3 regions of the Streptomyces sp. NPDC097617 genome follow, and region 3 is predicted to be linked to each of the others. Evidence: riboswitches for the same ligand, from Rfam matches in the RefSeq annotation. Region 3 holds a riboswitch; each other region holds the start of a gene.

Region 1 (9,541 bases), 280 kb from region 3:
CCGGCGGCCGCTCCCGCACCGCCGCGGGCGCCGTCCTGGGGAAGGTTGCCCTTGATGTAGAGGTCGATGCAGGACTCGACGAAGGCCTTGCGGGAGGCAGGGGTGAGCGCGGCGTCCGAGAAGTGCGTGGACCAGCTCCAGCCGCCGAGCGAGATCAGCACCTTGAGGCCGGGGTGCTTGGCCTTGAGCTCGCGCAACTGGTTGAAGTTGCCGGCGAGCGGCTGCTCGCCGGTGTCGGCCACCCCGTCGACGGAGTTCGCCGCGTCGAGCGGACGTACGTAGTCGGCCCAGGCGTCGGCCTCGCCGGGCACGTTCCCGGTGAAGCACTTGCCCTGCGGGCTGACGTTGCCGAAGGCGTAGTTGATGTGGGTGAGCTTTCCGGCGGAGCCGTTCGCCTCCAGGTCCTGGACCTGGAAGTCCCGTCCGTAGACGCCCCATTGGGTGAAGTAGCCGACCTTCTTGTACGAGCGGTCGTGGCCGCCGCCGTCGGCCTGCGCGACAGCGGCGGGCGCGAAGGCGGTCAGCAGGGAGAGGGAGCAGGCGGCGACGGCCAGCCTGCCGAGCATGCTGCGGCGCATGGGCTTCCTTTGCGGATGCGGGGAGCGGGGCGTGTGCGCGTGCGCTGTGCATGCCGGAAACTATTGGTCTGGACCAGATGGGTCAAGGGCGCGGCCGAAACTCGTCCACTACGGGATCGGCAGGCTCCACTGGCCGACGTCGTCGGCCAGACCGCCGTTGAGGGCGAACTGGACCGCGGCCGGTTCGGCGTCGGCGGGGAGCCGGAAGGTGATGAAGCCCTCCGCCGTGGCGCCGGGGTCGAGCGTGACGGTGCCGGGGAAGGCCGGCCCGGCCGTGGTGGGGAGGCCGAGCCCGGTGGACCGCTGCCCGGCGGTGTCCAGTAGATGCGCGGCGGGCGCGGGGGAGTCCTGGTAGACGGCGGTCCCGGTGTTCTCCAGGCGGAAGCGCGTGGCGACGAGCCGGTCGGTGGCGGTGGGCCGGTCGGGCCCGGTGGCGGTCGCGGGGTCCACCACCTGCGTCAACGTGACGTCGAGCCGCTGGCCGGGCAGGGTCCCGGCGAGGGAGATCGTCTCGCCCGAGCCACCGGGGGCGGCGCCCAGCAGAGCGGTGGTGAGGAGCGCGAGAGCGACGAGGGGTCGTCGACATCGGAGCATGACGGAACCTCCCGCTGCACAGGTCCCCCCGCCCACCATCCTCCGCGCCCCCGAGCCGCGCCACCGTTCACTGCCCGTAGCCCCCGGAGCCCGGCCGCGTCACGACCTCGCTCGGCCGAGCCTCCCGTACCCGGCGGTACCGCCGCACGCCTCGCCGGCGGACGTGAGAAGAGTGTGGCGGCGTCCAGCCGCGGCGGTCACGCTGCCGGCCCGAAGCCGGCGCACAAGGTCTCCCTCGTGCCGATCGGCCCTCTTCCGCCGAGCCCACGGCGGGTACGGGGCTCCGACGGCCAGGGTCGGAGTGCCCGCTGCTTCCCCGACACGCTGAGCGGGCTATTCAGTGGATCTCCGGATCCGGCTGTGCCAAGGTTGGTTTCACCGAAGGGGTGTAGCTCAGCTGGCCAGAGCGCCGGTCTCCAAAACCGAAGGCCGCAGGTTCGAGTCCTGCCGCCCCTGCAATGCGGTGAGTGCCCCACTTGGGGCCTGCCCTGCGAAAACACCGAAGCCCCGCCGAGACATCGGCGGGGCTTCGCTCTGTTCACGATCGACGGCTGGCCCCCTGCTGGCCCGAGCGGCTGCTGATCTCAGCCGTCGAGCCTGACACCTGTGGGGCCCGTCGACCTACACCGGCGGGCGGCCGGGGGTCGGCGCGGGCGGCGGCGACGGCAGCGCCGGGCCCGGGTTCGGCGGCATCTTCGGGCTCCCGGTGCCGTGCTTGCCCATCTTCAACTTCCTTCCGTTGAGCCCGTAGATACCGAGCGGGGGGGGAACAGGTCCACGCGGGCCGGATAGCCGCCCTGCGCGCAGGGGATGCACAGCAGGTCGCCGCCGTGGCTGTGTGGGCGGGGGCGCGCCGTTTCTACCTGCGCCCGCCAGCAGGCTTCGCAGGTCGTGACGTCCGTCGGGGAGGCCACGTACTCGGTGGTGATCACCACAGGTCCGGAGAGGCGTCGAACCCGGCGGCCTTGACAGCGGTCATGCTGCGGTCCTGCCAGCCGGGGGCCGGGGACTCTGTGCCGGTGACGGCCGGGTAGTGGTGGACGAACACGCCGAGCCGTACGCAGAGTCGGGCGGAGATGGCGGTGTTGTCGATGAGGGCGTGCCAGCCGGCGTCGACGGGGCCGGACGGGGCGAGGCCCACGTCCGGGTAGCAGGCCATCGCGGCCACGAACTTCAGAGCTTCGAGTACCCGCTGCTCTGCGGCGACCCAGCCCAGCTCGGGGTGGGTTGTAGCGAGGGTGGCGGTGACGATCGTGAAGTCGTCCCCGGACAGCAGTGAGCGGGCGTCGTGGATGTCGATCGTCATGGCGGAGCCGTACGAGGGCGGCGGCGGGCGCTCGCCCTTTCCGGCGCTGCACGGGGGCGGGGGTGGACTGGCCATGGGCGTCTCCTCCGGGGATGTGTGTTCGGTGTGTGGTGGTGCAGGCCCGCCCCGGGCGCCCGACGGGGGGTTTGCCGGACGCGCGGGGCGGGAGTTGAAAGGCCGGGATCAGGCGATCCCGTATCGGCCACCCAGACGGCAGCCCAGCGCGTGGACCAGGACGCCGCCCTCGGGGCCACCGAGCGGCAGGGACGTGGCCTTGCACTCCGGGCAGAGGCGCGGCTCGGTCTTGCCCTGCGGCGGGTACGTGCGGGCGCTCACGCGATTGCCTCAATGTTCGCGACGGCTGTGGTCAGCTCGCGGCCGCCGCCGTGCGGGCGGATGTAGGCGACTCCGCCCACCGGTCCTCGTAGCTCGGGGCGGCGGCGGTGTTCTCGACGACCACGGCCATGAGCGTGCCCTGCGTGCCGGACGCGATATCCCGCACCGGGCGCCGGAGCAGCGGGTGAGGGACCTCGGTGTTCGCATCGTGCGGGGTGGCCATGCCGGTGCTCCCTACCGTCGTCAGCGGGTGGTGCATCAGAGCGTGACGAGGCCGGGATCGCTGCCGCCAGGGATGTGCAGATCTGTGCATCAAGTCAACCCGCCAGGGAACTTGGCCACATCGGGACCTTGACCGGGCACCCGCCGCCCACAACGCTGATGCACAGAAGTGCACAGGCCGATAGCAGGAGGCAGGCATGCCGCTACTGTTCGTAGGGATCGACCCCAGCACCGGAGACAAGCAAAGCCCCACGGGTGGGCCGACGTAGAACACGGCGAACTCGTGCTCCAAGGATGGAAGCCCAGCCCGGAACTGGAGGCCGAGTGCGCAGCCACCGAAGTACCGGGGCACGCGATCGGAATCCCCGAAGGAGAAGCGGTCATCCGCATCCCCGCCCGCATGCTGCACATGATCAGGGAGACGTGCGATGCGCTCGACGCCCACGTTCGATGAGCTGATGGCCAGCTGCACCACGGCCGTCCACCTGGAGATGCGCGACAGCTACGCCGTGGACTACGAGACCGGCCCGTTCGCGGACTGGCGTGCGGGGTACCGGCACGATCCGGCCAACCGGGCAGCCTGGTGGCGGCCGTGGCTTGACCTCGTGGCGGAGGCGACAGGCCGCGGCGTCACGATCCACCGGGCCCGGATCGTCTCCGAACCCGTCAGCGAGTACACCCGCTTCCTCTCCGGCGGCGACGTTCACCAACGTCGCCGCCGGAGAGGAGGTGCGCTGGCTACCCCGCCGCCGAGCCTCGGACATCGCCCTGCCGGGCAACGACTTCTGGCTGTTCGACGACGAGTGGGTCCACTGGAACCACTTCGCCGGCGACGGGTCGTCCCTCGGCGAGGAGATCACCAGCGACCCGGTGTCCGCGAAGCTGTGCGTTGAGGCCTTCGGCGCGGTCTGGGCGAGGGCCACGGCGCACGCCGAGTACAAGATCTGACAGGACGGTCCGACGCTCGATGCCCGCCTCCCCGTCGTCCTCCGCGCAGGCCGCCCGCGCAGCCGTGGCAGCACGGCTGCGTGACCTCCGCAAGGGCGCGGGGCTGACCGTCGCCGAGCTAGCCGGGCTCTGCGGCTGGCACCACTCCAAGACGTCCCGCATCGAGAACGCGCGGACCGCCCCTTCGGCCCGGGACATCCACCACTGGTGTCGCGCCTGCGGCTGCCCGGATGAGGCGCCGGACCTCGTCGTCCGCTCCGTGAACGCCGAGTCGATGTACAGCGAGTGGCGCCACCAGGTACAGGGACTGAAGAAGCTCCAGAACTCCTGGCCCCGGGTCTTCCAGGAGACGCGGCTGTTCCGAATCTACTCGTCCACCCTCGTGCCCGGCCTGCTGCAGACCGAGGGGTACGCGGGCGGCCTGCTCGGGACGATCGCACGGTTCCGCAGCTACCCGGAGGAGGGGGCAGAGGCGGCGCACGCCCGCGTCGACCGCTCCCGGGTCATCCACGACCAGGGGCGCCGCGCCGTCTTCCTCGTCGAGGAGGCCGCGCTGTACTACCGGATGGGCACCCCCGACGCGATGGCGGCCCAGCTCGGCTACCTCCTGACCGCGGGCGCCCTGCCATCGGTGTCCCTGGGAGTGATCCCGCGTGCGGTGGAGCAGCGCACGGTCCGGCCGCTGGAGACCTTCCACGTCTACGACGACACGTTCGTCTCCGTGGAGCTTCTCTCGGCGGAGGTCAACATCATGCAGCCCACGGAGATCGCGCTTTACTTGAAGGCGTTCGAGCAGCTGCGCGGCATGGCCGTATACGGCGCCGCCGCCCGCGCGCTGGTCGTCAGCGCCATCGAGGCGCTCGGCCACGCCTGACCCCGGACGCACGAAAGCGCCCATTCCCCGTTTGGTGGATCCGTTCACCCGCTCCCGGGGCGAGTGCGGAGCAACCCCCGTGGGAACGTTCGAGGATGGATCCGACCCAGTGGTTGAACTTTTGATTGTCACGGTTCGGACACTGCCGCCCCTTGTCACCCGTCCGCCCATACGGTGACCGCATTCGCACCAGTCCCCTGGGGGTTCTCATGTCGCAGCAGTTTCCACCGACCGGCCAGCAGGGCGGATTCGGATACCCACCCCCACCGCAGCCCAAGAAGGCCAGCGCCGGAAAGATCGTTGGGTTCTCGTGCCTCGGCATCGTGGGCCTGTTAGTCCTCCTCGGCATCATCGGCGCGCTACTCGGCGGCGGCGACGGGGACGACAAGGCAACGGCAACGAAGGATCCTGACACGTCGCAGGCCGCAGCGCCGTCGGTGCCCGCGAAGTCGGCCGACACGAAGACATCGGCCGCGCCCGAGAAGAAGTCGGCGGTCGCCGTGGTGGCGAAGAAGGCGGCGTTCAAGGCGTCGATTCTGGCGAAGGGCGATGGCTACACCAGCGTGTCCGTCACCGTCACCAACAACAGCAGCAAGGAGATCAGCGTCAACCCGCTCTATTTCACGATCACCGACACCGCGGGTACCAAGCACACCATCGAACTGGCCGCTGACGAGAACCAGATCGCAACCGTCGACCTCGCCCCCGGGGAGAACGTCACGGGCAGCATTACGGGCAAGGGCAGCTTCACAGCGAAGACCGTGACCTACACCGACGGACTCATCGGGGACGCAGTTCGAGCTGACGTCTCGTAAGGCGTCGCCACACCTCCGCAGTGGATCGCCTGTGGCTGCGTTCCGCTGCGGGGAGCGAACGTTCGACGGTACCTACGCGTCAGGCGCCGAGTGGTGCGGGAGGAATTCTCGGACCTCAGATCGCTGCAGGCGGCAACTCACCGACGCGGCCTCCAACGGCGGGGCCCGGCGGATGTGGGGCAGGCCGGGGGGGCCGGGCCTTGGGGGCCGGTGGCCTGGCCGCCTTCTGGCAGACTGGGCGCGTTACCCAGGCGGTGCAGGACAGGAAACCGGTGTGATTCCGGTGCGGTCCCGCCACTGTGACCGGTCGTTCCCCCGTGGGGGGCCGGGAGTCAGACACTGACGCACCGCCTCTGCTCGCTCTTTCACGTCGACCAGGGGACGCGGATCCCCCGGAGAGGCCCCGTCATGCTGTCGCGTTCCCGCGCCGCCCTGCGCGCGCTCATACCCGTCGCACTCCTGATACCCCTGGCCGCGTGCGCCGGTTCCCCCGAGGCGTCGAAGGACAAGGCCGCCGGGGACCCCGCCGCCGCGCCCGGCTTTCCGTACACCCTCACCAACTGCGGTGTGAGCAGCACCTACCAGGCCCCGCCGCAGCGCGCGGTCGCCATGAACCAGCACGCCACCGAGCTGCTGCTCGCCCTCGGGCTGGAGGACCGGATCGCCGGGTCCGCCTACCTCGACGACGCCGTGCTTCCCGTGTACCGGCCCGCCTACGACAAGATCAAGGTGCTGGCCAAGGAGTACCCCTCCAAGGAGGTCCTGCTCGGCGCCGACCCCGACTTCGTCTACGGCGGCTACGCCAGCGCCTTCGACAAGGGGCAGGGCCGCGACCGCGAGGGACTCGCCAAGACCGGTATCAACTCCCGTCTCAACGTGGAGTACTGCACCGAGGGCAAGGTCGGCCTCGACCAGCTGAAGACCGAGATCACCGAAGTCGCGCGGACCTTCGGCGTGCCCGAGCGTGGCGCGAAGCTCGTCGAGGACGAGCAGCGCCGCATCGACGCCGTGACCACCCGGGTCAAGGACCGGGCCCGGCCGTCCGTCTTCGTCTACGACTCCGGGGAAGCCTCCGCCGCGACCTCCGGCGGCAACGGCATCGGCAACGAGATCGTCTCGCTCTCCGGCGGCACGAACGTCTTCGCCGACCTCAAGGACACCTTCGGCGACGTCTCGTGGGAGCAGGTCATCGAGCGCCGGCCCGCGGTCGTCCTCATCTACGACTACGGCGGCACCACGGTCGAGGCCAAGAAGCAGCGCCTGTTGAACGACCCCGCGCTCGCCGAGGTTCCCGCCGTCAAGAACAAGCGGTTCGTCGTGCTGCCGCTGTCCTCGGCCGTCCTCGGCGTGCGCGTCGCCGACGCCGTCGAGTCGCTGGGCAGCCAGCTCCACCCCGCCGCCCCGTGAGGCTGCGCACCGCCGCCGTCCTCCTCGTCCTGGTCGTCGCGCTCATCGCCTCGGCGGTGGCGGGCCTGGTGCTGGGGGCGGTACGGATCGCCCCCGACCGGGTCTTCGACATCATCCTCGGCGGCCTGTCGGGTGAGCGGCGCACCGGTGCGTTCGCCGCCATCGTCTGGGACGTGCGGCTGCCGCGCGTCCTCCTCGGGGCCGTCGTCGGCGCCGGGCTGGCGGTCGCGGGCACCGTGCTGCAAGCCCTCGTACGCAATGAGCTCGCCGACCCCTTCCTGCTCGGCGCCTCGTCCGGAGCCTCCGCCGGAGCCGTCCTCGTGATCGTCTTCGGTACGGGGGCCTTCGCGTTCGGCATGGGCCTGCCGCTCGCCGCCTTCGCCGGCTCCATGGCCGCGCTCGTCGCCGTCTACGCGATGGCCCGGCGCGGCGGAACCATGACCACCGGACGGCTCACCCTCGCCGGCGTCGCCGTCCAGTACGTCCTGTCCGCGCTCACCAGCCTCGTCCTCGTGCTCTCCGCGCACCCCGACCAGATCCGCTCCGCCCTCTTCTGGACGCTCGGCGGCCTCGGCGGGGCCCGCTGGGACGAACTGGCCCTGCCCGCCCTCGCGCTGCTCCTCGGCACAAGCCTGCTCATCGCCCTTGCCCGGCCGCTCGACCTGCTGCTGGCGGGGGAGGAGGGCGCGCGCACCCTGGGCCTCGACACCGCGCGCTTCCGCGCCGCCGCCTTCGTGCTCACCTCGCTCGTCATCGGCGTGCTCGTCGCCTACAGCGGAGCCATCGGCTTCGTCGGACTGATGGTGCCGCACGCCGCCCGGATGGTCGTCGGCGCCGGGCACCGGGCGCTGCTGCCGGTGGCCGCGCTGGGCGGGGCGGTGTTCCTGACCCTGGCCGACCTGGTCGCCCGTACCGCCGCCGCGCCCGCGGAGATACCCGTCGGCGTGGTCACCGCGCTCGTCGGCGGGCCGTTCTTCCTGTGGATGCTGCGCCGCTCCACCCGTACCGAAGGGGTCACCGGATGACCGGGAAGAGGGATGCGGCCCCGCCGGTGGAACTCGGCGTCGAGGGCGTGCGTTATGAGATCGACGGGCACACGCTGCTGCACGGGATCGACCTCGCCGCCCGCCCCGGTGAGACGGTGGGTGTGGTCGGCCCCAACGGCAGCGGCAAGACCACCCTGCTGCGCTGCGTCTACGGCGCCCTGCGCCCCACCGCGGGCCGGGTGCTGCTGGACCGCGCGGACGCCGCCGCGCTCAGCGTCAAGGACCGGGCCCGGCGCGTGGCGGTCGTACCGCAGGACGCGAGCGGCACCCTCGGGCTGACCGTCCGCGAGGTCGTCGCCATGGGCCGCAGCCCGCACAAACGGTTCTGGGAACAGGACGGACCGGGCGACGCCCGGCGGGTGGCCGAGGCCCTGGAGAGCGTCGGCGCGGGCCCCTTCGCCGCCCGCCGCTTCGACGAGCTGTCCGGCGGCGAACGCCAACGCGCCCTGGTGGCCCGCGCCCTGGTCCAGGACACCGGCCTGCTCGCCCTGGACGAGCCGACCAACCACCTCGACATCCGCTACCAGCTGGAGATCCTGGCCCTGGTCCGCGCCCTGCCGGCCACCGGCCTGCTCGTCCTGCACGACCTCAACCTCGCCGCCGCCTACTGCGACCGCCTGTACGTCCTGTCCGGCGGCCGGGTCGCCGCCTCGGGCCCGCCGCACGAGGTGCTCACCGAGGAACTGCTGGCCGAGGTGTACGGGGTACGGACCCGCGTCGAGGTCCACCCGGACACGGGCGCGCCGAACATCGTCTACCTGCCCGTGAACGGCGACAGGCGACAGGCGCACGAAGACCGGATGACACCGGGTGGCGAAGCCGGGGCCGGTCCCGGGGCCGGATCCGCCGCGTCCGATGCGTAAGCCGCGCTGGCTTGTTTCAAGCGGCGGGTCCGGAAAACGTCCGGCTCTTTTCCGCCAAACGACTGCGTGACCGGCGAAGCATCTCGGGTTCCGGAGGTGCTTCGACAGGTATCTCCGGGCCTTGCGGCGCACGGAGGAATGAATAATCAGGACCGTACGTTTCGCTACGGTCGCCGCACACGTCCCGTCCTGAACGGACTGGACCTGGTCCTCACTCCGGGCCACACCGTTCTGCTCGGTCCGAACGGGGCGGGAAAGAGCACCTTGCTCGCGCTCGGTGCGGGCGCGCTCGAGCCCGGTTCCGGGCGGGTGGGTCTCGGGCCGTTGTCCGCCGGCGGCTCTCGCGACGCCCGGACCTACCGCCGCAAGGTCTCCTGGCTGCCGCAACGCCCGGGCTTCCTGCCTGGGTTGACCTGACGTGAGCACGTGGCCTACATAGGCTGGCTCAAGGGTATGCAAGAACGTGAGGCCTGGGCAGCCGCCCCCGCAGCGATCGAACGAGTCGGCCTGGCTGAGAGGCTGAACGACCACATCAAGACCCTTTCCGGTGGC
Region 2 (9,541 bases), on a different contig from region 3:
CGCGGGCGGCGGACACGTCAAGGAGCCGGTCGCCTGATGAGCGTGCGCAGCGCGCTGGCGAAGGCGCGGTTCTACGTAAGGGAGTTCTCGGGGGAGGCGGCGTACGACCGCTACGTGGCCCACGCCCGCTCCCACGACCCGGACGCGGAGGTCCTCACCCGCCGCGCCTTCGAACGCGCCCGCACGGACGCCCGCGAGGCGGACCCCCGCGAGGGCTTCCGCTGCTGCTGAGAAGTCACCGAAGGGCCCCGCCGGTCATCCGACGGGGCCCTTCGTCCGCACCGACTCAGCGCACCCAGTCCTTGAGTGGCTCGGTCGGGAAGGTGAACCCGACGGGTTCGGGCAGCTCGACATCCTTACCGAAGGGGATGGTGCGCACCGTCTCGTACAGCTTCCCGTCGGGATCGCTGTGGACATGTACCAGGCAGTTGTCCCGGTCGATGAGCAGGTAGACGGGGATGCCGGTCGCCGCGTAGGCGCGGGGCTTCGCCCTACGATCGCGTTCATCGGTGTCGGAGTCGTACGACGTAACCTCGACGACCATCAGCACAGGAGCCGGGTCGGCCCACTCCCCCTGCCCTTCGAATGCGCCGTCCGGGGCCAGGGAAGCATCCGGGCGGGCCCGACCCGAACGGTACTGCTCGACCTTCAGGCCGCGTTCGACGTGGAGCCAGACCTCGGGCCGGTGCTGCATGCACATGCGGGACAGCCACACCACGACTCGGTCGTGATCTCCATCAGGCACCGCCTTGACCCCCAGCTTCCCGTCGATGAATTCCAACCGCAGCCCCTCCACCTCTCTGGCGCCTATACGGGCGAGGGTCTCGAACTCCTCGGTCAGCATGTGGGGGCGATCGGTCATCACGGCCATGCCTCGCTCACCTTCCTCGACGGTGCTTCTCCGACGATAGCGGCGCCCGCCGACACCCGTCCTGCACACTCGACCGCATGGACATGGTGATCAGAACGGCGCTGCCCGCCGACTATGCGGATCTGGGTGAGATCACGGCCCGGGCCTACCTCGCCGACGGGCATCTGGACTTCAACGAGGAGGACCCCTACCTGGACGTGCTCCGCGACGTGGCCGGCCGCGCCGCCCGGGGCGAGGTGCTCGTCGCCGAGCGGGACGGCCGCCTGCTGGGCGGCGTGACCTTCGCCGCGCCCGGCAGTCCGCTCGCCGACATCGCCGCACCCGACGAGGCGGAGTTCCGGATGCTCGCGGTGGCCCACGAGGCGCGCGGCCAGGGCGCCGGCGACGCGCTGGTGCGGGCGTGCATCGAGCGGGCGCGGGCCATCGAGGGGGTCACGGGCCTCGTGCTCTCCACCCAGCGCAGCATGGCCGGCGCCCACCGGATCTACGTCCGGCTGGGCTTCGTCCGCACGCCGGAACGGGACTGGGCGCCGATCGAAGACCTGACACTCCTCACGTATCGGCTCAAGCTGTAGCCACGCCGACACTACATGTGGGGGTTGCAGCAACGGGCCGCCCCCACATGTATGCTCATGCCTGCTGTCGCCGCAGGGGAATCCGGTGCGAATCCGGAACTGTCCCGCAACGGTATGAAGTGTCCGGCTACCGGACGCCAAGTCCGAGGACCTGCCGACAGCGCGCCCGGCTCGACCGAACCGGGTGCCGACACGTCCGGGCCTCGCGGTTGGGCCGGTGGACGCCATGCGGGGTACGCGTTCTCGTCGCGCCCGCATGCGCCCGCTCGCGCCCCGCTCCGCCGATGACCGGGCCGAGCGAGGGAGAGCTCCCGCCGTGACCATCGCGCCTTCCGCACCGCGCGCCGAGTCCACTTCTGGCGACAACACCGAGGGCCCGGGGGCCACGCTGCTGCGTACCCTCACCGAACTGACGGCGGACCTCCCCGACACCGACCCCGGCCGGGTCGCGGCCTCCGCGCTGCGCGGCCGCAGCTCCGCCGCCGACGACGCCGAACTGCGCGGACTGGCCACGGAGGCCGCCGCCGGTCTGATCTCCGAGGATCCGGCCTACTCCCGGCTCGCCGCCCGCCTGCTGACGCTGGCCGTGCGCGACGAGGCCGCGAGCCAGGGCTCGACCTCCTTCTCGGCCTCCGTCGAGGTCGGCCACCGCGAGGGGCTCATCGCCGACCGCACGGCCGAGTTCGTCCGGACCCACGCGAGCCGCCTGGACTCGCTCGTCGAGCTCACCCTCACCGAGGGCGCCGACGACCGCTTCGGCTTCTTCGGCCTGCGCACCCTGCACAGCCGCTACCTGCTGCGCCACCCGATCACCCGTCAGGTCATCGAGACCCCGCAGTACTTCATGCTGCGCGTGGCCTGCGGTCTCGCCGCGGACGACAGCGTGCAGGCCGTCGAGGAAGTGGCCTCGCTGTACCGGCTGATGAGCCGCCTGGACTACCTGCCGTCCTCCCCCACGCTCTTCAACTCCGGCACCCGGCACCCGCAGATGTCCTCCTGCTACCTGCTGGACTCCCCGCTGGACGAGCTCGACTCGATCTACGACCGCTACCACCAGGTCGCCCGCCTCTCCAAGCACGCCGGCGGCATCGGCCTCTCGTACTCCCGCATCCGCGCCCGCGGTTCGCTGATCCGCGGCACCAACGGCCACTCCAACGGCATCGTGCCGTTCCTGAAGACGCTCGACGCCTCCGTCGCCGCCGTGAACCAGGGCGGCCGCCGCAAGGGCGCCGCCGCCGTCTACCTGGAGACCTGGCACGCGGACATCGAGGAGTTCCTGGAGCTCCGCGACAACACCGGTGAGGACCAGCGCCGTACGCACAACCTGAACCTCGCCCACTGGGTGCCGGACGAGTTCATGCGCCGCGTGAACGCCGACGCCGACTGGTCGCTATTCTCCCCGGCCGACGTGCCCGAGCTGGTCGACCTGTGGGGCGACGCGTTCGACGCCGCCTACCGCAAGGCCGAGGCGGACGGCCTGGCCCGCAAGAGCATGCCCGCCCGCGAGCTGTACGGCCGGATGATGCGCACCCTCGCGCAGACCGGCCAGGGCTGGATGACCTTCAAGGACGCCTCCAACCGCACGGCGAACCAGACCGCCGAGCCGGGCACCGTCGTGCACTCCTCGAACCTGTGCACCGAGATCATCGAGGTCACCAACGACGGCGAGACCGCCGTCTGCAACCTCGGATCGGTCAACCTGGGCGCGTTCGTCATCGACACGGCGGACGGCCCCGAGATCGACTGGGAGCGGATCGACGAGACCGTCCGCACCGCCGTCACCTTCCTCGACCGCGTGGTGGACATCAACTTCTACCCGACCGAGCAGGCCGGCCGCTCCAACGCCCGCTGGCGGCCGGTGGGCCTGGGCGCGATGGGCCTCCAGGACGTCTTCTTCAAGCTGAAGCTGCCCTTCGACTCCCCCGAGGCGAAGGCCCTGTCCACCAAGCTCTCCGAGCGCATCATGCTGGCCGCCTACGAGGCCTCGTGCGACCTCGCCGAGCGCAGCGGCCCGCTGCCGGCCTGGGAGCAGACCCGTACCGCCCGCGGTGTCCTGCACCCGGACCACTACGACGTCGAGCTGAACTGGCCGGAGCGCTGGGAGGCGCTGCGCGCCCGCGTCGCCGAAACCGGCATGCGCAACTCCCTGCTCCTCGCCATCGCCCCGACCGCGACGATCGCCTCGATCGCCGGCGTCTACGAGTGCATCGAGCCGCAGGTCTCCAACCTCTTCAAGCGCGAGACGCTCAGCGGTGAGTTCCTCCAGGTGAACGGCTACCTGGTGAACGAGCTCAAGCGGCTCGGCGTGTGGGACGCCCAGACCCGCGAGGCGCTGCGCGAGTCCTCCGGCTCGGTCCAGGGATTCGGCTGGATCCCGGCCGAGGTCCGCGAGCTGTACCGCACGGCCTGGGAGATCCCGCAGCGCGGCCTGATCGACATGGCGGCGGCCCGTACCCCGTTCCTGGACCAGTCGCAGTCGCTGAACCTGTTCCTGGAGACGCCCACCATCGGCAAGCTCAGCTCGATGTACGCGTACGCCTGGAAGCAGGGCCTGAAGACCACCTACTACCTGCGCTCGCGCCCGGCGACGAAGATCGCCCGCGCCGCGCAGGCGGCCACCCCCGTCGAGCTGCCGCAGGCGGTCGTCGACGCCGAGGCGCTGGCCTGCTCCCTTGAGAACCCCGAGTCCTGCGAGGCCTGCCAGTAATGAGCTCGAACGACCAGAAGAACCTCTTGGACCCGGGCTTCGAGCTCACGCTCCGCCCGATGCGCTACCCGGACTTCTACGAGCGCTACCGGGACGCGATCAAGAACACCTGGACCGTCGAGGAGGTCGACCTCCACTCGGACGTCGCCGACCTGGCGAAGCTGACGCCCTCCGAGCAGCACATGATCGGCCGGCTGGTCGCGTTCTTCGCGACGGGCGACTCGATCGTCTCGAACAACCTGGTGCTGACGCTCTACAAGCACATCAACTCCCCGGAGGCGCGCCTGTACCTGTCGCGCCAGCTGTTCGAGGAGGCCGTGCACGTCCAGTTCTATCTGACGCTGCTCGACACCTACCTGCCCAACCCGGACGACCGGGCGGCCGCCTTCGACGCGGTCGAGGAGATCCCCTCCATCCGCGAGAAGGCGCAGTTCTGCTTCAAGTGGATGGACTCGGTCGAGAAGATCGACCGGCTGGAGACGGCAGCCGACCGCCGCCGCTTCCTGCTGAACCTGATCTGCTTCGCCGCGTGCATCGAGGGCCTGTTCTTCTACGGCGCCTTCGCCTACGTGTACTGGTTCCGCTCGCGCGGTCTGCTGCACGGCCTGGCCACCGGCACCAACTGGGTGTTCCGCGACGAGACCATGCACATGAACTTCGCGTTCGAGGTCGTGGACACGGTCCGCAAGGAGGAGCCGGAGCTCTTCGACGACGCTCTTCAGCAGCAGGTCACCGACATGCTCAAGGAGGCCGTGGAGGCGGAGCTGCAGTTCGGCCGCGACCTGTGCGGTGAGGGCCTGCCGGGCATGAACACCGAGTCGATGCGCGAGTACCTGGAGTGCGTCGCGGACCAGCGTCTGGTCCGTCTCGGGTTCCCGCCGGTTTACGGCTCGCAGAACCCGTTCTCCTTCATGGAGCTGCAGGGTGTGCAGGAGCTGACGAACTTCTTCGAGCGCCGTCCGTCGGCCTACCAGGTCGCGGTCGAGGGCACGGTCGACCTGGACGAGGACTTCTAGGTCTTTCAGGTCTGGTCTTTCAGGTCTTTCGAGGTACAGGAGTTCCGGGAACTCCGGGCCTCACCGGGGAGCCGGGATGCGGGAAGGTCCGTGTCCCGGCTTCTCGCGTTCCCCGGTTCAGTGGATGACCGGGCCCAGGTGCCACCCGCCGGAGCGGCGCGGGGTGGGCGGGAGGCCGCCCGACCGTTGGCGGGGGAGCCACACCAGCCGGGTCGCGACGGCCCGCAGCTGCCGGTCGATGCGCCGGTCGCGCAGGATCCCGTAGAGGCCGGGCCCGAGCAGGAGGGCGGCGAGGACGAGGACGACGAGGTAATTCACCAAGGTGGTCATACCTCTACTGTCCGCCTGATCGCCCATGATCGACAGTGGCAGTACTGTCATAGAAGACCGAATTACTGCCACACTGCTCCCATGCTGAAAAACGTGGCCGTGGCCCTCGTCGACGGAGTCGCCCCCTTCGAGCTGGGGATCTTCTGCGAGGTGTTCGGAATCGATCGAAGCGACATGGGCGTTCCGGTGTGCGACTTCGCCGTGTGCGCGGCGGAGGAGGGTCCGCTGTCCGTGGGAGGGGGCGCCTTCGGGATCACCCCCGCGCACGGGCCGGAGCGGCTGGAGGAAGCCGACCTGATCTGCCTGCCCGCCGCCCAGGACGCCGCCCTGCGCATCTACCCCGAGCCCCTGCTCGCGGCCCTGCGCCGGGCCGTGGAGCGCGGTGCGCGGGTACTGAGCGTGTGCAGCGGGGCCTACATCCTCGGTGCGGCCGGGCTGCTGGACGGCCGCCAGTGCACCACGCACTGGATGCACGCCGCGGCCCTGGCCCGCCGCTTCCCGCGGGCTGTCGTCGACCCGGACGTGCTCTACGTCGACGAGGGCTCGGTGATCACCGCCGCCGGCACGGCCTCGGGCATCGACGCGTGCCTGCACGTGGTCCGCCAGGAGCACGGGGCCGAGGTGGCCAACATCATCGCGCGCCGGATGGTCGTACCGCCGCACCGGGACGGCGGTCAGGCCCAGTTCATCCAGCGGCCGTTGCCGCGCACGGCCTGCGACACCGTGGGCGAGGTGATCGAGTGGATGGCCCGGCACCTGGACGAGGAGATCACCGTCGAGCAGCTCGCGGAGCGTGCGCACATGTCCCCGCGGACCTTCGCCCGCCGCTTCCTCCAGGAGACCGGCACCACCCCGTACAAGTGGGTGCTGCGCCAGCGGGTCCTGCTGGCGCAGGAACTGCTGGAGTCGACCGGCGAGACGGTGGACGCCATCGCCGGCCGCTGCGGATTCGGCAACGCGGCCGCCCTGCGCCACCACTTCCTGCGGACCCTGGGCACCACGCCGAACGCGTTCCGGCGCGCCTTCCGGGGCCCGCAGGCCGCCTAGACCGATTGCGCCTGGGCCACAGGCCGGCCGGGCCGTTTCCCGCCCGGGCCCGTTCCTGTCGGATCAGGCGTTGGGGACGGTCTCGTAGCGCGGGGTGCCCTCTTCCATCTGCCGCAGCGCGTCCTTGCGGTCCCGCTTCGAGAGGCGGTCGATGTAGAGGTAGCCGTACAGGTGGTCGGTCTCGTGCTGGAGGCAGCGGGCGAAGTAGCCGGTGCCGCGCACCTTGATCGGGTTGCCCTGCGCGTCCTGGCCCTCGACCTCGGCGTAGTCCGGGCGGGCCAGCGAGGCGTACGCGGTCGGGACCGACAGGCAGCCCTCGTTCGAGTCGTCCAGCACGCGCGCGGCGGCCGGCAGCTCGATCAGCTTCGGGTTGACCACGACACCGGTGTGCCGCTTGCCGTCGTCGTCCGGGCAGTCGTAGACGAAGACCTTCGCGTCCACGCCGATCTGGTTCGCGGCCAGGCCCACGCCCTCGGCGGCCTTCTGGCTCGCGAACATGTCGTCGATCAGCTGGGCCAGCTCGTCGCCGAACTCGGTGACGTCCTTGCACTCCCGGTGCAGGACCGGGTTGCCGACCGTCGTGATCGGACGGGCCGTGCCGCGCTGACGGTGGGCGAGCTCGCGCGCCTCGCCGTCCTCGGTGTCCACGACGTACCCGTCGTTCACGCTCTCGACAACCTCGTTCTCCTGCTGCGACATGTCCGCCGTACGCCTTCCGTAAGTCCCGGTCACCGATGGCCGTCATGGCCACCGATGTGCCCGTACAGCCTACGGCCCCGGGTCAGCAGACTTCTTCGAGATCCCGCCACTCACGGGTACCCGGGCTGTCCGCGACCCAGCCGTCGAGCAGTCCGCGCACCAGACCGGCCGGTGCCGCGATCCCGCATTCGCGCTCGGGGACCCACAGGGACCCGGAGCCGGCCGTACGGTGCCCGAGCGGTCCGGGGTGCCCCGGCTCGCTGTGGTCGTGCGGATCGAGGTGCTCACCGTCGCCCTCGTCACTCTGCATCTCGCTCTCCGAGCAGGTCCGGCACAGCAGCCGCACCGACGAGGACCAGTCCTCGGCGGCGAAGCCGGCGTCCGAGGCCAGCTGCTCCAGCGCGTCGCGGTCCGCCTCGGTGGCCGCCTCCAGCAGCACCACCCAGGTGGGCACGGGCGAGGGCGCCCACAGCTCGATCTCGTCGAACACCGGGTACGAGGGTCCGGCCGCGGTCACCCGCTCGCCGTGCGGGACGCCGTCGTGGAGCACGACCTCGCCCCAGCGCCGCCCCGAGGACGGCAGCGGGATCGACAGGACCTCCAGCCGGGCCGGGTCCAGCCGGCGGCCCCAGACCACCTCGGCCTCACCCTCGGGCGAGAGCCGCACGGCGGCACTGCCGAGCTCCATGCCGACCGGCTCGCCCGCCCCGGTGGCGTCCCCGGGCACCTTCAGCCCGTACGCCTGCCAGGCCCGCCGGGCCAGCGGCCAGTCCTGCAGCGCGGTGGCGGCGATCCCCACGTTCCACCAGTCCGGGGCACCGGTCTCCCGGTCCAGCAGGGCCACGGCGCGCAGCCCGGCGGCCCGCGCCTGCTCCCAGTCGTGCCGGAACTTGTGCAGGAGCGCCAGATTGAACCAGGACTCGGACAGCCAGGGCTCCAGGTCCGCGGCTCTGGTCAGGAGCGCGCCCGCGTCCTCGTACCGCCCGTCGCCGATCAGCGTGAACGCGCGGTCGGTGGCCTGCCGCCACGAGGCGGAGGGCCGATGCCGTACCTTCCCGAAGATCCTCACGATTCCCGCCTGCCTGGGGGCACCTCCCCGCCGGTGGCCGGGGGATAACGGTGCAGCCTTGCGGACACTCCTACGGTCCCTTACTGGCATCCAACCATGCCCACTCGGACGGCCGCTCATTACCCATGGGTTACCCAGGTGGGACGGGCACCACTCTGTCACGTCCGCCCCTGGCCAGAACCCTTGCCAGGCATTCCACGACCTCGGGCTGGTAATCGTGCCCGGTGCCCAGGCGGAGCCGCTCCAGAGCGGCCAGTGAGCCACCCGGGTGACGGCTTCCGCCGACCAGATCGTCGTACGCATTCACCGTACGCACGATCCGGGCCGGTGTGGGCTGCTCGCGGTACGGATCCGCCTGCCGCTCCACCACCACGGCGACCTCGGCGGGCACTCCGGTCTGCCGGGCCACCTCCCCGCCCAGCTCGGCGATCCGGCGGGCCTCGTCATCGGGCAGCTCGGCCGTGGCCCCGTCCGGGACCGGGTCGACGAGGGAGAGCTGCCCGATGTCGTGCATGAGGGCGGCGTACTCCAGCACGGTGAGCTCCCGCTCGGAGAGGCCCAGCTCCCGGCCGACGGCGCAGCTCAGGGCGGCCACCCGGCGGGAGTGGCCCGGCCGGGTGCAGCCGGCGATCTCGGTGGCGCGGGCCAGGGAGGTGATGGTCTGGCGGTAGGTGGTGCGGATCGCGGTGATCCGGTGGAAGGACAGCTGGGTCAGCAGCAGGGGCACGCTGAAGACGGGTACGGCCCACAGGCCCGCGACGGCGGTGCCGAGCGCCATCACGACCCCGGTGGCGCAGATCGCCGAGCCGATGCCGAGCTGGGCGCGCAGCTCGTCGCGCAGCAGGGGGCCGTACGGCCAGCCGGTCCGGGCCCCGGCCAGGGCGGCGGCGAGCACGGCGTCGCACAGGGCGGTGAGGCCCAGCAGGAAGAGCAGGAAGAGGACGAGGTACGGGCCCTGGCCGACCCGTTCCTCCAGTCGGCCCGAGTTGTAGAGCGGCTGGAAACAGACGGCGGCGAAGGTCACGGTGAGCACTCGGCGGGACAGGTGGTCGAGGGCGGGTCCGCGGCCGCGGGCGATGTGCGGGACGATCCCGGCGAGGGCGGCCGCGACGACGACCGCGACGATCTGGAGCACCCCGTGGTGGGTGGGCTGCCCGGCGCTCGGGCCGAGCAGGGCGTAGGCGAGGGCTCCGGCGGAGGCGAGCGGTGCGGGGTGGCGCCCCCGCG
Region 3 (9,541 bases):
CAGATCGCGTTCATGTCCGACTGTGCGGCGGTCTTCTCGCGGACGGCCATCCAGCCCGTCCTGTTCGAGTTGGCGTCGGCCGCGACGGTCGGGTGGCCCTGCGCCGGGTCGAGGCCCGCCGCGCCGACCGCGATCCGGATCACCTCGTCCACGGCGTCCCGTGTCAGGGGCGGTGACGTGGACTCCGGTGTGGGCGCCGCCGTGGAGGGGGACGGCGTGGGCGCGGGCGCGCCCAGGTGGATGCGCGGGTCGAGGACTCGGCGGTGCTCTACAACCAGAGCGACGAGCCCCGCACCCGGCGTTGAGTCCGTCCGGGCTGTACGTGATCCCGGGCGGCTCGACCACGGTGACCGGCCGGCTGACCGACCCGCCCGCCATCGGCAGGCGAGCCGTCGCGGCGACGGTCACCGCGACCGTCCCCGGCGGCGCCACGAAGACCTTCCGCAGCAACCCCGTCCGGCTCATGTGGTTCCCCTGGCTGGGCGCGGGCATCACCGCCGGCGTGCTCCTCGCTCTGGTCGCCGTACTCGTCCTCACGCGCAAACGGTGGCAGGCGAGCCTGCGCCGCCGGCGCGCCGAGCGGGCGGCCGTACGAACGCTGCGCAGGCGACTGCGCTCGGACGACGCGGGACGCGCCCCGTGAACCCCGCACCAGGCGTGATCACGACCGAGCCGATCCTTGCGACAAACCGCGACCCAGAGGTGAGGATCCGATCCGGAGTGGGAAGCCCGAGCGCAGATGTGTTGGGGCAGACCCACAAAAGCCCTGAACGACCGATGCCGTGTGCGTCGCCGCGATGCGGCCCTCGGCCGGGCACCCGGCCGGACCCTTCGCCGGGCCGCGGTCGGTCTGGGGGCGCAGCCGGCCCGGGCCGTGCACGAGGCCGCGTACCACCCGTGCCTGCGCGGCGAAGGCCCTGCGCGGCTCCTCGCTCCGGGCGGGACGAGGAGCCGCTCGGGGGACGACATCAGCGGTGGGTGAAGTCCGGGGGCCTCTTGTCCACGAAGGCGCTCATGCCCTCCTTCTGGTCGGCGGTGGCGAACACGGCGTGGAAGAGGCGGCGTTCGAAGCGGACGCCTTCGGCGAGGGTGGTCTCGAAGGCCCGGTTGACGGCCTCCTTGGCCATCATCGCGACGGGCGCGGACATGCCCGCGACGGTGTCGGCGACGGCCAGGGCTTCGGCCATCAGCCGGTCGGCCGGGACGATACGGGAGACGAGTCCGGCCCGCTCGGCCTCGACGGCGTCCATGGTCCGTCCGGTGAGGCACAGCTCCATGGCCTTGGCCTTGCCGACGGCCCGGGTGAGCCGCTGGGAGCCGCCGATGCCGGGGATGACCCCGAGCTTGATCTCGGGCTGGCCGAAGACGGCGGTGTCGGCGGCGAGGAGGATGTCGCAGAGCATGGCCAGTTCGCAACCGCCGCCCAGGGCGTAGCCGGAGACGGCCGCGAGGGTGGGCGTGCGGAGGTTGCCGAGGCGGTCCCAGGCGGTGAACCAGTCGGTGAGGTACATGTCCATGTACCCCTGCGGCTGCATCTCCTTGATGTCCGCGCCCGCCGCGAAGGCTTTCGCGGAGCCGGTGAGGACGATGCAGCCGATGTCCGGGTCGCGGTCGAGGGCCTCGGTGGCGGCCACGACCTCGTTCATCACCTGGAGGTTGAGGGCGTTGAGCGCCTTGGGCCGGTTGAGGGTGAGCAGGGCGGTACGGCCCTTGCGCTCGACGAGGATCGTCTCGTAGCCGGTGGGGTCGGTCACTGTCACGGTCACGGGGTGGTTCCCTTCGGTGCGTCGGCCGCCGCGTCGCGCAGGACGTGGACGATGCCGGAGAAGTCCTGTGCGGTGCCGCTCGCTTCGGCGTACGTGGCGTACATCTCGGCCGCGCGCAGGCCGAGTCCGGATTCGATGCCGCCGGCCCGCAGGGCGTTGGCGGCGAGTCCGAGGTCCTTGGCCATGAGCGGGGCCGCGAAGCCGGGTCGGTAGTCTCGGTTGGCGGGGCTGGTCGGGACCGGTCCGGGGACGGGGCAGTTGGTGGTGAGCGCCCAGCACTGGCCGGAGGCGGTGGAGGCGACGTCGTAGAGCGCCTGGTGGGACAGTCCCAGGCTTTCGCCGAGGACGAAGGCCTCGCTGACGGCGATCATCGAGATGCCGAGGATCATGTTGTTGCAGATCTTCGCGGCCTGGCCGGCGCCCGCGCCGCCGCAGTGCACGGTCTTCTTCCCCATGACGGCCAGCACCGGCTCGGCCTGGGCGAACTCGGTCGCGCCGCCGCCGGCCATGAAGGTGAGGGTTCCCGCCTCGGCGCCCATCACGCCGCCCGACACGGGTGCGTCGAGCGCCCGCTGTCCGGCGGCGACGGCCAGTTCGTGCGCGGCCCGGGCGTCGGCGACGTCGATCGTGGAGCAGTCGATGAACAGGGTGCCGGGCCGGGCGGCCGCGAGCAGCCCCTCGTCCCGGTAGAGGGCCAGCACGTGCCGGCCGGCGGGCAGCATGGTGATCACCACGTCCGCCCCGGCGGCCGCCGCCCGCGCGGAGTCCGTGATCTCCACCCCGGCGGCGGACGCCGCGGCCAGGGCATCGGGGACGAGGTCGAAGCCGCGTACGCGGTGACCGGCAGCGACGAGGTTGGCGGCCATCGGGCCGCCCATGTGGCCGAGGCCGACGAAGGCGATGACGGTGGTCACCAGGGCACCTCCTGGAACGAGTCGGTGGCGGCGAGGGCCAGTTCGCGGCCGGCGCCGAGCGGGGCGAAGTACCGGGCCGTGTCGGCCTCCGTCACCTCGGAGAGCCGGGCGGGCGCCCAGCGCGGGGTGCGGTCCTTGTCGATGACCTGGGCACGGATGCCCTCGACGAGGTCGGGAGAGGACAGGGCCGCGCAGGAGACCCGGTACTCCTGCTCCAGCACCCTTTCCAGCGGGCCGAGTTCGCGGGCCCGGCGCAGGGCGGCCAGAGTGACCTTCAGTGCCGTGGGCGACTTGGCGGCCAGGGTGGCCGCGGCCTCCTCAGCCGGCGGGACGCCGACGGCGAGGAGCCGGGTGAGGACCTCCTCCACGGTGTCGGCCGCGTAGCAGTGGTCGATCCACTCGCGGTGGGCGGTGAGTTCGCCGGCCGGTGCCGGGCCGACGTGCGCGGCGAGGGCGTCGTGCACGGGCCCCCGGGCGAGGTCCTCGGCGAGCGCGCCGAGCCGTTCGGCGGGTACGAAGTGGTCGGCGAGGCCGCAGAGCAGCGCGTCGGCCGCGCCGACGGGTGCACCGGTCAGGGCCAGGTGGGTGCCGAGTTCGCCGGGTGCCAGGGCGAGGAGGTAGGTGCCGCCGACGTCGGGGACGAAGCCGATGCCGGTCTCGGGCATGGCGACCCGGGAGCGTTCGGTGACGATCCGGACCGAGCCGTGGGCCGAGATGCCGACGCCGCCGCCCATGACGATGCCGTCCATGAGGGCCACGTACGGCTTGGGGTAGCGGGCGATCAGGGCGTTGAGCCGGTACTCGTCACGCCAGAAGTCCGCGGAGGCGGTGCCGCCGGTGCGGGCGTCCTCATGGATCGCGCGGATGTCACCGCCCGCGCAGAGTCCCCGTTCCCCCGCTCCGGAGATCACCACCGTTTCCACGGTGGGGTTCTCGCGCCATGCGGTCAGGGCCTCCTCGATCCGCAGCACCATGGCGTGGCTGAGGGCGTTGAGGGCCCTGGGCCGGTTGAGGACCAGCCGGCCGGCGCGGCCCTCGACACTGACGAGGACCTCTTCCTCCCCGCTCATCGCAGGGTCTCCGTCAGGCCGCGGGCGACGATGACGCGCATGATCTCGTTGGTCCCTTCCAGGATCTGGTGCACACGGAGATCGCGGACGATCTTCTCGATGCCGTATTCGCTGAGGTAGCCGTAGCCGCCGTGGAGCTGGAGCGCCTCGTTGGCCACGGTGAAGCCCGTGTCGGTGGCGAACCGCTTGGCCATCGCGCACAGCTCCGCGGCCTTCGGATCGCCCGCGTCGAGGGCCTCTGCGGCCGTACGGAGCAGGGCGCGGGCGGCGGCCAGTTCGGTGGCCATGTCCGCGAGCCGGAACTGGAGCGCCTGGGCGTCCAGCAGCCGGGAACCGAAGGCCTCCCGGTCGGCGAGGTGGGTGAGGCTGCGGTCCAGGGCGCTCTGCGCGCCGCCCAGGGAGCAGGCGGCGATACCGAGGCGGCCGCCGTTGAGGCCGTTCATGGCGATGCCGAAGCCGTCGCCCTCGGCGCCGAGCCTCCGGTCGGCGGGCAGCCGGACACCGTCGAGGATCACCTGCCGGGTGGGCTGGGCGTTCCAGCCCATCTTGCGCTCGTCGGCGCCGAAGGAGACTCCGGGGTCGTCCCGTTCGACGACGAACGCCGAGATCCCCCGGGGGCCCGCCCCGCCGGTCCGGGCCATGACGATGTACGCGCCCGCCGCTCCGGCGCCGGAGATGAACTGCTTGACGCCCGTGAGGACGTAGTGGTCGCCGTCCCGCTCGGCGCGGGTGCGCAGGGCGCCCGCGTCGGACCCGGCGCCCGGCTCGGTCAGGCAGTAGCTGCCGAGCGTGTCGGCCGTGCAGAGGCCGGGCAGCCAACGGCGGCGCTGGGCCGCGTCCCCGTAGCGGTCGATCATCCAGGCGACCATGTTGTGGATGGACAGGTACCCGGCGATGGAGGGGCAGCCGGTGGCGAGGGTCTCGAGGACGAGGACTCCGTCGGCCCGGGTGAGTGCGGAACCTCCGTGTTCCTCCCGTACGTAGATCCCGCCGAGGCCGAGCGAGGCGGCCCGCCGGATCACGTCGACGGGGAAGTGCTTGTCCCGGTCCCAGGCGACGGCGTGCGGCGCGAGGTGCTCCTGGGCGAAGTCGAGGGTGACCTCCGCGAGGGCGAGCTGGTCCTCGGTGAGGATGGTCACGGCGCTCATCCCATCGTCGGGATGGTGAAGCTCGCGCCCTCCTTGGCCCCGGAGGGCCAGCGCGAGGTGACGGTCTTGGTGCGGGTGTAGAAGCGGATGGAGTCGGGGCCGTGCTGGTTCAGGTCGCCGAAGCCGGACCGCTTCCAGCCGCCGAAGGTGTGGTAGGCGACGGGCACGGGGATCGGCACGTTGACGCCGACCATGCCGGCGCCCACCCGGCGGGTGAAGTCGCGCGCCGTGTCGCCGTCGCGGGTGAAGATCGCGACGCCGTTGCCGTAGGGGTGCTCGGTGGGCAGCCGCAGGGCTTCCTCGTAGTCGGCGGCCCGTACGACGGACAGCACCGGGCCGAAGATCTCCTCGCGGTAGATCCGCATCTGCGGGGTCACGCGGTCGAAGAGGGTGGCTCCGGCGAAGTAGCCGTTCTCGTGCCCGGGCAGGGTGAACCCGCGTCCGTCGACGACGAGTTCGGCGCCTTCGGTGGCTCCGATTCCGACGTAGCGGTTCACCCGGTCGAGGGCGTCCCGGCTGACCAGCGGCCCGAAGTCGGACCCGGGGTCGTCGGAGCGGCCCACGCGCAGCGTGGCGATGCGCTCCGTCAACTTGGCGACCAGTGCGTTCGCTGTCTCCTCGCCGACGGGGACGGCGACGGCGATGGCCATGCAGCCCTCGCCGGCCGAGCCGTAGCCGGCGCCGATGAGCGCCTCCACGGCCTGGTCCAGGTCGGCGTCGGGCATGACGATCATGTGGTTCTTGGCGCCGCCGAAGCACTGGGCGCGCTTGCCGTGGGCGGCGGCGGTGGCGTAGATGTGCGCGGCGATCGGGGTGGAGCCGACGAAGCCGAGGGCCTGTACGCGCGGGTCCTCGAGGAGGGTGTCGACGGCCTCCTTGCCGCCGTTGACCACATTGAGCACACCCGGCGGCAGGCCGGCCTCGAGGAACAGCTCGGCGAGGCGCAGCGGGACGGACGGGTCGCGCTCGGAGGGCTTCAGGATGAAGGAGTTGCCGCAGGCCAGAGCGGGCGCGGCCTGCCACAGGGGGATCATCGCGGGGAAGTTGAAGGGGGTGATGCCGGCGACCACGCCCAGCGGCGAGCGCAGTGAATGGACGTCGATGCCGGTGCCGGCGTTGTCGGTGAATTCACCCTTGAGCAGGTGCGGGATTCCGGCCGCGAACTCGACCACCTCCAAACCGCGTTGCAGGTCGCCGTGGGCGTCGGCGACGGTCTTGCCGTGCTCGGCGGACAGCAGCCGGGCCAGCGCGTCACGTTCGCCCTCGACGAGCTGGAGGAAGCGCAGCATGACGCGGGCGCGCCGCTGCGGATTCCACTGGCCCCATTCCTGCTGGGCCTCCTCGGCGTTGGCGATCGCCGCCTCGGTGTCGGCGCGTCCGGCCAGCGGGACCCGGGCCTGGACCGTGCCGGTGTTGGGGTCGTACACGTCGGCGAAGAGACCGGACGTGCCGGTGGTGTGCTTTCCGCCGATGAAGTGGGTGAGCTCGCGGACCATCGAAGCCTGCTCTCGTCAGGTGAGGATCCGAGGAAGGCGCGGCGCGGGGCGCGGTACGGCACCGATCGGGGTGCGCACCGCGGATCCGGCCGCGGGACAGGGGAGGGCGGGGCGCCCTCGTCGAGTCACGAACGCGGGGACAGGGCCTCGCCGTTCGGATACTCCGCCGGATCACCTGGGCCGTGGTCACGTACCGGTGCCATGCGTGTCTGCTCCATCCTCGTGGACAACACGGAACACCCCACGGCCGGTATCCTGACTCCTGGATCAACGCACGCTCTTCGGCCTTCCCGACGGATGGATTCCGTCAGTGGCCTGTACTGCTGAAGAGCGCACTTCCCAGTCACAGTGGCGGGACCGCGCCGGATTCACACCGGCTTCCCTGCACCGCGGGCTTGCCACGAACATATAGTTGGACGTCCTAGTAAGTCCACCCCCGAGTGGCGGCGCGGACGGGTGAAAGGCCCCCGGACCAGGGCCTACAGTCGGAGAATGCGCATTGTTTCGCTGCTGCCCGCGGCCACCGACATCGTGGCGGAACTCGGGCTCGCCGCCGATCTGGTGGGTCGTACCCACGAGTGCGACTGGCCCCCGCGGGCCGTGGCCGGCGTGCCCGTGGTGACCTCCGCCGAGTTCTCGGCGGACACCCTGAGCAGCCGGGAGATCTCCGACGCCGTCGGCGGCGCCGCGCACAGCGGATCCTCGCTCTACACCCTCGACACGGAAGCCCTCGGCGCCCTGGCTCCCGAGGCGGTCCTGACCCAGGACCTGTGCGACGTCTGCGCCGTCTCCTACGCGGGGGTCAGCCGGGCGGTACGGGTCCTGGACCGCGGGCCCCGGGTGCTGAGTCTGGAGCCGCGCACCCTGGGCGACGTACTGGACTGCCTGGTCACGGTGGGTGAGCTGCTCGGTGTGGGGGAACGCGCCCGGGAGCGGCGGAAGGCGCTCGCCGCGCGCCTCGATGCCGTACGGGCGCGGACCGCAGGACGGCCGCGGCCCCGCGTCGTGGCGATCGAATGGCTCGACCCCCTCTGGCCGGCCGGCCACTGGGTGCCCGAGCAGATCACCTGCGCGGGTGGCGAGCCCCTGATCGCCGCCCCGGGCGAGCACACCCGGCCCATGGACTGGGAGGCGGTCCGAGCCGCCCGCCCGGACGTACTCCTGGTCGTGCCCTGCGGGTTCAGTCCGGAGCGCACCCTGCGCGAGCGGGCGCTGCTGACGTCCCTGCCCCGGTGGGAGGACCTGCCGGCGGTGCGGTCCGGTGAGGTGTGGGTGCTGGACGGTCCCGCCTACTTCAACCGGCCGGGCCCCCGCGTGGTGCGCGGCGCGGAGGTGCTGGCGCACGCACTGCACGGGGTCCGGGTCGGCGAGCCGGTGACGGCGGCCGAAGCCTTCCGACTGGACCAAAGCTGATGGGCTCCGGCTGACGGGTGCGGGCCGACGGGTGCCGCCCGGCGCGGGCCGCGCCATGTCACGGTGTACGGTCGGCGACCCGGTACGGGACGAAGGTGCTGGTGTTCTCGTCCACGGCCAGCGGGCGCCCGAGCGGCGGCACGGCCCGCTGGGGGCAGTCGAGCCGTTCGCAGAGGCGGCAGCCCATGCCGATGGGCGTGGCCGCCGCGGTGTTGTCCAGGTCGAGGCCGTCGGAGTAGACGAGCCGGGAGGCGTGCCGGATCTCGCAGCCCAGGCCGATGGCGAAGGTCTTGCCGGGCTGGCCCCAGCCGCCGCGGTGGCGGGTGACGGCGCGGGCGGTCCACAAGTACCGCTGTCCGTCGGGCATGGCGGCGACCTGGACGTGGATACGGCCGGGCGCGGCGAAGGCCTCGTAGACGTTCCACAGCGGGCAGGTACCGCCGGCGCGGGAGAAGTGGAATCCGGTCGCGGACTGCCGCTTGGACATATTGCCCGCCCGGTCCACCCGGACGAATGAGAAGGGGACCCCGCGCAGCCGGGGGCGTTGCAGGGTGCTGAGGCGGTGGCAGACCGTCTCGTAGCCCAGGCCGAACCGGTCGGTGAGCCGCTCGATGTCGTAGCGGAATTCCTCCGCGGCGGTGTGGAACCCCCCGTACGGGAGGATCAGCGCGGCGGCGAAGTAGTTGGCGATGCCGATCCGGGCCAGCCCGTGCGCCGTGGATCCGGCCGCGAAATCCTCCGAGGCGAGCCGGTCCAGCGCGTCGGCGTGCTCCAGGAGCGCGAGCTGGGTGGCCATCCGGAACGCCTGCTGGCCCGGCCGCAGCCCCGCCGACATGTGCAGTACGCGGGCGGAGTCGTCGTAGTGGTGCAGCCGATCGGAGTCGGCGGCCACCCGTACGCCGTGCTGGTCGCCGAGGCGCGCCGACAGGGCGCGGACGACCTCCCCGGGCCGGATGCGGATGGCGCGCGCCAGGTCCTCGGCGGCGAGATCGATGTCATGGAGGTAGTTCTGGCGGCGGTAGAAGAACTCCCGGATCTCCTCGTGCGCAGAGCGCGGCCCACCGGCCGCCGGCAGCCCCTCGCGGTCGTCATCGGCGCCGGTCAGCCGTTCGGCGAGGAGCTGGCTGCGCCGCCCGAGGTCCAACAGCACCTGGGCGACGGCCGGCATGCGGGATGCCAGCTCCGCCAGGTCCGTGGCCGAGACCCGGGCCTCGGCCACCTCGCCGGCCAGCGCCTCGCGCAGATCCGCGACCAGTCGGCTCGCGTCCCGCTCCGAGAAGAAGCCGGGGTCGACCCCGAAGGCCTCGGTGAGCCGTAGCAGGACGGGCACGGTCAGCGGGCGGGAGTCGTGCTCCATCTGGTTCAGGTAGCTGGGTGAAATGGCCAGGACCCGGGCCAGGTCGGCCTGGCTCATGCGGCGCTCCTCACGCAGCCGCCGCAGCCGCGCTCCTGCGTACGTCTTGCTCACCGCGTCGCCTCCCTCGTCTCCGGGGCCTGACTCATCCCTACGCATCCATCCGAGCCCCGAGGTCTTCGCAGACTTGGCAAACGGGCGCGAAAAGATGCGCAGAACTTAGCAGACGTCCCTCATTGATGGCACTGGGTGTCGCTGAGAGAGTCGTCCTGCGGCCCGCCGAAACAGGCGGCAGCGACAGAACCCACCGGGCCCGATTCACGCCCTGATGTCGGATGTTCGGCGGGTTCTGGCGAGTGGTTCGGCAACATTGCTCAGTT

What was found. A riboswitch is a leader RNA that binds a small molecule or an ion and turns the genes downstream of it on or off. The one in region 3 is predicted to bind cobalamin.
Region 1: it holds a riboswitch for cobalamin, as region 3 does, so the genes downstream of both, ACIQZO_RS03675 (ABC transporter substrate-binding protein) here and ACIQZO_RS05080 (CoA-acylating methylmalonate-semialdehyde dehydrogenase) in region 3, are expected to answer to the same signal.
Region 2: it holds a riboswitch for cobalamin, as region 3 does, so the genes downstream of both, ACIQZO_RS16660 (ribonucleoside-diphosphate reductase subunit alpha) here and ACIQZO_RS05080 (CoA-acylating methylmalonate-semialdehyde dehydrogenase) in region 3, are expected to answer to the same signal.

What each region holds. Positions count from the first base shown of each region.
Region 1 covers NZ_JBIWCL010000002.1:99,172-108,712, reverse strand. Annotated here, with positions in the region: gene ACIQZO_RS03730 (glycoside hydrolase family 18 protein) at 1-578, opposite strand, end outside; gene ACIQZO_RS03725 (hypothetical protein) at 687-1,172, opposite strand; tRNA gene ACIQZO_RS03720 (tRNA-Trp) at 1,555-1,628, shown strand; partial or broken gene ACIQZO_RS03715 (hypothetical protein) at 1,794-2,104, opposite strand; gene ACIQZO_RS03710 (hypothetical protein) at 2,101-2,553, opposite strand; gene ACIQZO_RS03705 (hypothetical protein) at 2,662-2,814, opposite strand; gene ACIQZO_RS03700 (hypothetical protein) at 2,846-3,037, opposite strand; partial or broken gene ACIQZO_RS03695 (hypothetical protein) at 3,234-3,490, shown strand; partial or broken gene ACIQZO_RS03690 (DUF6879 family protein) at 3,465-3,984, shown strand; gene ACIQZO_RS03685 (helix-turn-helix domain-containing protein) at 4,004-4,858, shown strand; gene ACIQZO_RS03680 (DUF4352 domain-containing protein) at 5,068-5,673, shown strand; cobalamin riboswitch at 5,897-6,036, shown strand; gene ACIQZO_RS03675 (ABC transporter substrate-binding protein) at 6,085-7,080, shown strand; gene ACIQZO_RS03670 (FecCD family ABC transporter permease) at 7,077-8,105, shown strand; gene ACIQZO_RS03665 (ABC transporter ATP-binding protein) at 8,102-8,989, shown strand; partial or broken gene ACIQZO_RS03660 (ATP-binding cassette domain-containing protein) at 9,128-9,541, shown strand, end outside.
Region 2 covers NZ_JBIWCL010000008.1:223,136-232,676, reverse strand. Annotated here, with positions in the region: gene ACIQZO_RS16680 (carbon starvation CstA family protein) at 1-37, shown strand, start outside; gene ACIQZO_RS16675 (YbdD/YjiX family protein) at 37-231, shown strand; gene ACIQZO_RS16670 (Uma2 family endonuclease) at 287-871, opposite strand; gene ACIQZO_RS16665 (GNAT family N-acetyltransferase) at 949-1,446, shown strand; cobalamin riboswitch at 1,491-1,620, shown strand; gene ACIQZO_RS16660 (ribonucleoside-diphosphate reductase subunit alpha) at 1,763-4,153, shown strand; gene ACIQZO_RS16655 (ribonucleotide-diphosphate reductase subunit beta) at 4,153-5,169, shown strand; gene ACIQZO_RS16650 (hypothetical protein) at 5,287-5,499, opposite strand; gene ACIQZO_RS16645 (helix-turn-helix domain-containing protein) at 5,581-6,546, shown strand; gene def (peptide deformylase) at 6,610-7,245, opposite strand; gene ACIQZO_RS16635 (tetratricopeptide repeat protein) at 7,328-8,314, opposite strand; gene ACIQZO_RS16630 (HD-GYP domain-containing protein) at 8,445-9,541, opposite strand, start outside.
Region 3 covers NZ_JBIWCL010000002.1:383,562-393,102, forward strand. Annotated here, with positions in the region: gene ACIQZO_RS05055 (hypothetical protein) at 302-643, shown strand; gene ACIQZO_RS05060 (enoyl-CoA hydratase) at 969-1,760, opposite strand; gene mmsB (3-hydroxyisobutyrate dehydrogenase) at 1,763-2,680, opposite strand; gene ACIQZO_RS05070 (enoyl-CoA hydratase/isomerase family protein) at 2,677-3,750, opposite strand; gene ACIQZO_RS05075 (acyl-CoA dehydrogenase family protein) at 3,747-4,898, opposite strand; gene ACIQZO_RS05080 (CoA-acylating methylmalonate-semialdehyde dehydrogenase) at 4,895-6,394, opposite strand; cobalamin riboswitch at 6,622-6,812, opposite strand; gene ACIQZO_RS05085 (cobalamin-binding protein) at 6,887-7,807, shown strand; gene ACIQZO_RS05090 (short-chain fatty acyl-CoA regulator family protein) at 7,866-9,275, opposite strand.